Regions from separate parts of the Arthrobacter sp. Y3221087 genome, predicted to be linked through region 1. Evidence: riboswitches for the same ligand, from Rfam matches in the RefSeq annotation. Region 1 holds a riboswitch; the other holds the start of a gene.
The links. Region 1 has a riboswitch for cyclic di-AMP ahead of AC5RUO_RS08010 (LysM peptidoglycan-binding domain-containing protein). Riboswitches for the same ligand answer to the same signal wherever they lie in the genome.
Positions count from the first base shown of each region.

Region 1 (4,205 bases):
TGAGGCAATGCACGCGCTGGGGATTCCCACCACCAGGTCTCTCGCCGTCGTCGGCACCGGACGCCTGGTGCGCCGGGACGAGATGCTGCCCGGGGCAGTCCTGGCCCGGGTGGCCAGCAGCCACCTGCGGGTGGGGAGTTTCCAGTATGCGCGGGCCACGGACAACCTCGAGCTGCTGCGCCGCCTGGCGGACCACGCCATCAGCCGGCATTACCCCGCCGCCGCTAAAGCTGAGAATCCGTATCTTGCGCTTTTCCGGGCGGTGGTGTCGGCCCAGGCCGCGCTGGTGGCGCAATGGATGCTGGTGGGCTTCGTCCACGGCGTGATGAACACGGACAACATGACCATTTCCGGCGAGACCATCGACTACGGGCCCTGTGCGTTCATGGACGATTTCAATCCCGCCGCCGTCTACAGCTCCATTGACGTGGGCGGGCGGTACGCCTACGCCAACCAGCCTGTTATTGCCGAATGGAACCTGGCGCGCCTCGCCGAGTCGATCCTTCCGCTGATCAACGAGGATCAGGAGCAGGCCGTCGCTCCCGCCGTGGAGGCGCTGGGCGAATTCCGCAGGCAGTACAGCGATGCTTGGTTCGACGGGATGAGGACCAAGCTGGGCCTGCCCGGCAGCCCCGCGGGAAGCCCTGAGGCCGAAGCGGCATCCGAACTGGTGGACGGGGTGGTTGCGATCCTGAAGGACGGCCCGGTGGACTACACGCGGTTCTTCCGCAACCTGGGCGAAGCAGCGCGTGGAAATGACAGGCCTGTCCGGGGCATGGTCATGGACCTGGCAGCATTCGACGCCTGGGCCGGGCGCTGGCGGTCCATGAAGCCGGATGCGGACCGGATGGACCGGGTGAATCCTGTGTACATTCCGCGCAACCATCTGGTGGAAGAGGCTCTCGCTGCGGCCACCGGCGGCGACCTGGAGCCGCTTACCAGGCTCCTTGAAGCAGTGGGCGCCCCTTACGAAGAGCGACCCGGGCTGGAACGTTACGCCGAAGGCGCGCCGGAAGACTTCGGCAAGTACATGACGTTCTGCGGCACGTGACAGGCTGAGCCGCAAAGTGGCGGCGGGGCCCCGGTGGCAACACGTTAAATACGACAAGGGCGGCAGCCGGGTCTTCCCGGCTGCCGCCCTTCTGTGCGCAGCTCTTGGTGCGGCTGCTTCAGTTGCGCGGGGTAACTACGCTACCCGGACGAAGGAAGCTCCGCCGAGCCAGCTGATGGAGTGGACTTCGGTCTTGTAGCCGTCCACGCCGCCGCTGACAACCTGGCCGTCGCCGGCGTAGACGCCCACGTGGCCTGCAGTGATCACCAGGTCGCCGGGGGCGGGGGTGCCCACGGTGGTGCCGTACTGGTAGAACTGGCCGGGAGCCAGGTCACCGACGGACTTGCCGACGGAGCGGAGGGCCTTCTCCACCATGGCGGTGCAGTCCTGCTGCACGCCCAGCTGGCCGTAGGCGGAAGCCAGGATGGCTGCACCGGTGCCGGTGCCGGTCGCGGCAGGTGCGGGAGCCGGGGCCGGAGCCGGGGCAACGGCCGCGGAGGCATAGTTCACGGTGGAGCCGGTGTTCGCCAGGGCAGGTGCGGCCGGGGCAGGAGCAGCGGCAGGTGCCACGTAGCCGGCGCCCGGAATGGTGATCTGGTCACCGGGGTAGATGATGGTGGAGATGTCCAGGCCGTTGGCGGCCAGCACATCGTTCAGGCTGACGCCGTGAGCGGCCGAGATGGCGCCCAGGGTGTCTCCGGAAACCACGGTGTAGACGTTGCCGGCGGCAGGGACTGCGGCAGCGGGGGCAGCCACTGCGGCTGCCGGAGCGCTGTACGCCTGGACGCTAGCGGTTTCGGTGGTATCCGGGCCGGTCACGCCTGCATGGGCGGGAGCTCCAACACCGAACGCAATGCCGGACGCAGCGGCAACTGCGAGCACCGGACGGCTGAGCGTCCGTGCCTGGGACTTTGCGGAAGCAGCCAAGCCCTGGAGCGCGATTGAGCGGGCCGGAGTCGCGCGGTGACGGGCGGTAGGGAAATTTTTTGACACGTGTGATCGCCTCTCCCATGCCTGCGGGGTGAGCTGTCGGGTTCGGGTTGGAGATACCCGGCCGAAGGCAACCGCCCACAATGGACGGAGGCGCTATCGACTTAACCCCAAGGCCGTAACGGCCGTGGAAACTTGGTTCCCCCGTCCCTGCCAGCTGGAAAGCGGTTGAATCCCGGGTCAGTGGCAGGGCTCGGCATACTGATGGGAATGTCCCGTTTGGGAGGGACACCTGAAGACCATAACCCGACCGCGGAGCAATTGTCACGTTTGGGTAACATACGAGGCGCTTCTATCGTATTAAGCAATCGTATGGAGGTACTAGCACACCTTTCTGACCTCGCGTGATATTTGGCAGCTGGCGTGGCTTGTTATTCATGTCACAAATCTATAAAGGTAGCGGGGGGAGGCTGTCCAACCCTCAACCTCGTGTTGAAACCCGCTAAGCTTCGGAGCTATGCGCCTGACCGGAAGCATGTTCAAGCCCCCGTTGCTGGCAGGGCTGCTGGCACTTGCCCTCGCCGGCCCCGCTGCCGTGCTTCCGGCGGCCGCGGATGAGCCTCCGCCGGGCGGGTACCCATCGTGGGAAGACGTTCAGAAGGCGCAGCAGTCTGAAGCCCGGAAGGCGGCCGAGATCGAGAACATCACGGGCCTGCTTCAAGGCCTGCGGTCCGAGTCCGAAGCGCTCGGGACGGCCGCCGTGGCCTCCGCAGCCGACTATGCACTGGCGGATGCCGCCCTGCAGGCCGCAACGGCCAGGGTGGATGCCCTCGCAGGCCGGGCTGCCCAGGCGGACGCGGAGTTGCAGCGGCATCAACAGGCCGTTGGTGCGCTGGCCGCCAGATCGTACAAGACCGGCGGAACCACCATGGGATTCTTTGTGGCACTGGAAGCTCTGGAGAACAACAGCATCCACGGGCTCAACGTCGTTGAGGTGGTGGGAGCCAAGACCGCGGATTTGGTCAGCCGGGCGGAGGCCGCCGGCAAAGCCACCGCTGCGCTGGGGGAGCAGGAAAAGACCGCCAGGGCGGAGCGCGAACGCCTGTCCGGAGAGGCGAAGGCCAAGCTGGACACTGCCCGTTCCGCCCAGGACGCGGTGGCCCGCCAGGTCGCCGAAGAGCAGCGGCGCAGCGGAGAGCTGACCGCGCAGCTGGCGTCCCTCAAGGGCACGACGGCGGCGCTCGAGGGCGAATACCGGCAAGGCCAGGCGGCGCTTGCAGCCTATGAGGCGGCCCAGGCTGCTAAACGAGCCGCTGCCGAGGAGCAGGCCCGCCGGCAGGCAGCTGCAGATGCTGCTCCTGCCGGTGCTCAAAGACCTCCCGCTCCGGCAAACCCGGTCCCGGCAGCGCCGGTGCCAGCGAATCCCGCGCCGCTAAATCCGGCCCCGGTAAATCCTGCTCCCGTGAACCCGGCGCCGGCGAACCCCGCCCCTCTTGCCCCGGCGCCTGCGATCCCCGGCCCGCCCGCCGTCGTCGTGCCCTCCGTTCCAGGCGGCTCCGTCAACGATCCCGCTGCGGCCAAGAGCTACGCCTCCGGCCGCCTTGCAGCCTACGGCTGGGGCCAGGACCAGTTCCTGTGCCTCGCCCAGCTCTGGACCAAGGAATCAAACTGGCTGACCACCGCCACCAACCCCTACTCCGGGGCCTATGGGATTCCGCAGGCCCTGCCGCCCGGCAAGCTGGGAAGCGCCGGCAGCGACTGGCTTACCAGCTACCGTACGCAGATCGAGTGGGGGCTCGGGTATATCCGGGACCGCTACCGTACACCCTGCGCGGCGTGGGACCATTCCGTAGCCAGGAACTGGTACTGAGAGGCGCGCTAGGCTTTCTCCATGCCAGATTTTGAGCGGTTCCGGGTGCTGCTCGAGGAGGAGCGGAAGCGGAAGGCTGCGCTGCTTCCGGACCTTCGCGCGGACATCGCCTCGGCCAGTTCGGCCCGGCTCAATTCAAACGTCGACGACGAACACGATCCCGAGGGCGCCACGATCGCTTTCGAGCTGTCCCAGGCGGCCGCACTCCTGAAGCAGAGCGCCGCCGGCCTGGACCAGGTGGAGGCCGCCCTCGCCCGGCTGGACGCCGGAACCTATGGCACCTGCGCCGTCTGCGGCGAAGCCATTGCCGAGGGCAGGCTGGAAGCCCGGCCATGGACCGCGTTCTGCATCAAC
Region 1 covers NZ_JBNHFE010000001.1:1,679,013-1,683,217, forward strand. The annotation lists gene AC5RUO_RS08005 (protein adenylyltransferase SelO) at 1-1,051, shown strand, start outside; gene AC5RUO_RS08010 (LysM peptidoglycan-binding domain-containing protein) at 1,187-2,044, opposite strand; cyclic di-AMP (ydaO/yuaA leader) riboswitch at 2,048-2,218, opposite strand; gene AC5RUO_RS08015 (aggregation-promoting factor C-terminal-like domain-containing protein) at 2,499-3,851, shown strand; gene AC5RUO_RS08020 (TraR/DksA family transcriptional regulator) at 3,873-4,205, shown strand, end outside.

Region 2 (4,205 bases), on a different contig from region 1:
GCCTGGTTGTAGCGCGGGCGGATGTAGCGGTTGAGGAGGATCACCGAGGGACGGCCCAGTATTTCCTGTGGACCTACCACGGGGTCGTCCCCTTCGGCCACCACGCTCGCCTTGCCCGTGAGCACAAGCACCAGCGCCCGGCGGAAAGTGACAACCGCCAGCGGTTCATATCCAGCATTCAGAACGAGAGTGCGCATGCACGTACCTCTTCACGGCCGCACCCGTCAGGGGCACGAGGGCCGGCTGCCCTCGGCATGTCCGGGCTATGGATCGACACCACAAGAGTAAACACAGAAGCGCACTATCAGCTAATCGCCCTCGGGAAGGCATTTGATCCGTCCGCTGGCAGGCCATCTCCTGGAGCCCTCCGCACGGACCGGCCGCAGGCCCCGCCTGCTTCCCTTAAAAGGGAAAGGACCCCTGCTTTGTGGGCAGGGGTCCTTCCTCCATCGCCGGCCGTCGGGGGCGCCGGCCGGGGACGCGGGGACTAGTTGACGCGGATGAAAACCGGGCCGGAGCCAACGTTGGCGCTGAAGACCACCGTCTGGTTGCCGTTGTAGCCGCCGTGGACCGCCTGGCCGTTGCCTGCGTAGACAGCAATGTGCGCCATGCCGGCGCCGCCATCAGCGTAGTAGATCAGGTCGCCGGGCTGGGCTTCGGCAGCGCTCACCGTGCGGCCCAGTGACAGGTAGCCTGCAGGCCAGTCGTGGAAGTTGATGCCAACGGCCGCCAGGGAGTTGGTCACCAGCATGGTGCAGTCCTGCATGACACCCAGCTGGGCGTAGGCGGCGGACAGGATGGCTGCAGCCTTGCCGCTGGCGGAAGCCGGCGCGGCAGGAGCAGACGCAGCAGAAACCTTGGCGGTGACCTTCGGAGCGGGAGCGGTCTGGGCAACCGGGGCAGGGGCCGCCGGCGCGGCTTCCTCTACCACAACCTCGGGCTCTTCCACGACCACGGGCGCCGGCGTGGTGGTCACGGCAGGCTTCTCGTAGGTGATGGCGATGGTGGAAGCAGCGGAGATGGGAGCTTCGATGGCCGATTCAACTTCCAGGGCGGACGCCGGAGCGGAGTCACGCTGGATATTGGCGTCGGCGGCGTTGGCGGCGACGCCGCTGGTCAGCACCAGGCCGGAGGCCGCAGCGATCACGGCGGCCTGGCGACCTACGCCGCCGGCGTTGTCGCCCACAGCCTTGGCAATGACGGCGATCGAGCTGGTTTTGGTGACCTCGGCACGGTGCCGTGCGGTAGCACGAGTAGTCATCAGTTCTCTCTTTCGATTACCTCGGGGCCTGTGGGCAACCCGAGAGTTTTGGACGCGCCGGCATCTTGGGGGTACGTCGGCGCGCCCCGAACGGGGATGGTGGTTTAGCGAAAAAGTGCGGGCAAAGAAATAGTTCCCGGGGCCGAAGCCCCAAGAACTATTAGCCTGCGAGGGTGTAGAAGGAGGAGGTGCCGGTGGCGGCGACGGAGTGCAGCAGAGTGCCCTGGGAGGGGTTGAGTGCGCTGATCATCATGCCGTTGCCGACGTAGATGCCGACGTGTGCACCGCCGTTCTGCATCACCAGGTCACCCGGCTGGGGGGTGGAGGTGGGGGTCATGGCGGTCCATGCGTTCACGCGCGGGATGCTGATGCCGGCCTGGGCGTAAACCCACTGGGTGAAGCCCGAGCAATCCCAACCGGAGGTGGGGCTGGTGCCACCCCAGACGTAGGGGCTGCCAATGCCCGTGTAGGCGATGGCGGCGAGTCCGGTGGTGGCCGCAGAAGCGGCGGTCGCAACAACCTTTTCTGCCGCGGTTGACGCCGTTGACTCGGCGGAAGTGGCGGTCTCGTCCTCGTCGTCGGAGGTTGACTGCACGGTCACGCGTTCAACAACGGGAGCGGCGACGGTGGTGACCACCGGGCGCTCGAAGGAAACGGTGGCGGTAGGTGCTGCGGTGACTGCAAGTGCTGTCTGCGCGGAACCCGACTCGGTGGAAGCGGAGACACCGGCGGTGGTGTCCGCGGTGGCCGGCAGCCCCATGGCAAGGACAAGGCCGGAAGCGGCTGCAACAACAGCAGCCTGGCGACCCACTGTCCCGGCGTTGGCACTAACAGCCTTGGACACGGCGTCCAAAGGGTTGGTACGGACCGGTTGCGCACGGTGGCGCGCAGAATTATGGCGTGAAGACACGAAGGTAGCCTCTCCCAATGCCTGCGAGGTGAGCTGTCGGATTCGGATGGGAGTCACCCGGCCGCGCCGCTTCAAGGAAGCTTTGCGACTTAACCCCAAGGCCTTCCGTGAAGAAGGCCAAAATTGGTTCCCCCGCCCCTGCCAGACGATGAAATGCGAACGGACCTTGAGCGGTGGCAGAGTTAGGCAATCCGCACAAGAGCGTCAACTTCGGAAAAGTTGACGCGAGTTAGACGGTACAGGAGTTTTGACTGAATGTCACATTAAGGTCACGGCTGGTCACGGCAATTCGAGAGTCGGCAATCATTTGACTAGAGCCAGCCCGTCGGATCCACTACTTCGCCGTTGACCTGCACCTCAAAGTGCAGGTGGCATCCGGTGGAGGCTCCGGTGGTTCCGCTCAGTGCCACAACCTCGCCGCGCGAGACCGTCTGGCCCTCAGTCACATTGAAGGACGAGAGGTGGTTGTACGTGGTCTCCAGGCCGTTTCCGTGGTCGATCACCACGCGGTTGCCGCCGCCGAACTGGTGCCAGCCGACGAACGTCACGGTGCCGGTGGCAGCCGCGAGAACCGAGGTCCCGCACTGGGCAACGTAGTCCTGCCCGCGGTGGAAGTCGCCGGATCCACCCGTGATGGGGCTGACGCGGTAACCGAAGGGCGAGGCTGTGGTCAGCGACGCCAGCGGGGCGCCCAGGCTTCCGGTGGATGCGGCGCGGGAAACAGCGCCGGCGGACTGGGCGCTCAGGAGCTGCTTGAGCTTGCCGTCTGGATCCGCCTGGGTCACTACGGCCGAGCGGCTGAAGTCGATCTGCGCTCCGGCTTCGGCGGAGATAGCGGGCTGCGGGGTGACGGCGGCGGCCGCAACAGGCGCAATGCCCGTCTCGCCGGTGGCCATGACTGGGCTGGTGGCCGGAACAGTAACGGTGAGCACCAGGCCGGTGGCGGCGAGTGCCATGCCGGCCTTCTGGCCGATGCCGCTCGCCGAGGCGAACTCGGTGATCTGCCGGAACGGACCCCGACGGCGCCGCGCATCACGGTGGAGATCGCGGGGGCGCTCCGTGTGGATGACTTCGGCGACGCGCGGCGCCGAAGCGGGGCCAGCGGCGCGGCGGCGCCCCCTGGAGGTCTGCATGGACAAGAAGGATTCCTCTCTGGAAAGCCTGCGAAGTTAGCTGTCGGATTCGGGTCAGAGAGTGCAAAGACCCGGTCCGCCGTAAGCAAGCTTCGGCACAGAGATATCCGCTGAGGGATTCCTTCACTGGAAGAGGCTTGCTGCTGACGGACTTCACCCCAAGGCAGTCCCCCGCTGCCGCTTGTGGTTCCCCCGCCTCTGCCAGTTAGTGACTCGTGCTCCTGATCCGCTGGCAGAGCTCGGCTCCGGATCAGGTAACGCTTTTGTATCAACGCTTGGTTCAACTATAGGGGCTTAAGGCCCTAGGTAACAATTCCGTTATCTTGGCGTTACCGGCGTCACACCGGGCGGTCGGCCTTCCTAGCGAACGTGAACGAACACGTGCGCGGCAACCTCCGGCGGGAGTTCCAGAGCGCCTTCAATGCCGGGCACGCGGACCGAGATGTAGTCGCCCACACGTTCAAGAGTTACCGCGGCGCCTGGGCGGATGCCTCCCTCATCGAGCTGGGACAGCAGTTCCGGCTCCACCTGGATGGGCTCTGCCAGCCGGCTGACCGTGACCTCCGACGCAGGCCCGTAGGACTTCATGGCTTCCAGGAGGCTCGTCACCGTATCGCTGGAGGCAAGTGCGGGCTGGCCACCAAGTGCGGCAAGGCCCGGAATCGGATTGCCGTACGGCGATTCGGTGGGATGGTCCAGCATCTCGTAGATGCGCCGCTCCACCCGCTCGCTCATCACGTGCTCCCAGCGGCAGGCTTCGTCGTGCACATAAGCCCAGTCCAGCCCGATCACGTCGGCCAGGAGCCGCTCGGCCAGGCGATGCTTGCGCATGACCTCGGTGGCGCGCTTGCGGCCGACTTCAGTGAGCTCCAGGTGCCGGTCGCCGGAGACCACAACCAGG
Region 2 covers NZ_JBNHFE010000007.1:122,022-126,226, forward strand. The annotation lists gene AC5RUO_RS17415 (HNH endonuclease) at 1-197, opposite strand, end outside; gene AC5RUO_RS17420 (NlpC/P60 family protein) at 488-1,261, opposite strand; gene AC5RUO_RS17425 (C40 family peptidase) at 1,422-2,105, opposite strand; cyclic di-AMP (ydaO/yuaA leader) riboswitch at 2,176-2,354, opposite strand; gene AC5RUO_RS17430 (M23 family metallopeptidase) at 2,483-3,304, opposite strand; cyclic di-AMP (ydaO/yuaA leader) riboswitch at 3,315-3,534, opposite strand; gene AC5RUO_RS17435 (iron-dependent transcriptional repressor DtxR) at 3,665-4,205, opposite strand, start outside.
Region 2: another riboswitch for cyclic di-AMP. It lies ahead of AC5RUO_RS17425 (C40 family peptidase); the one in region 1 lies ahead of AC5RUO_RS08010 (LysM peptidoglycan-binding domain-containing protein).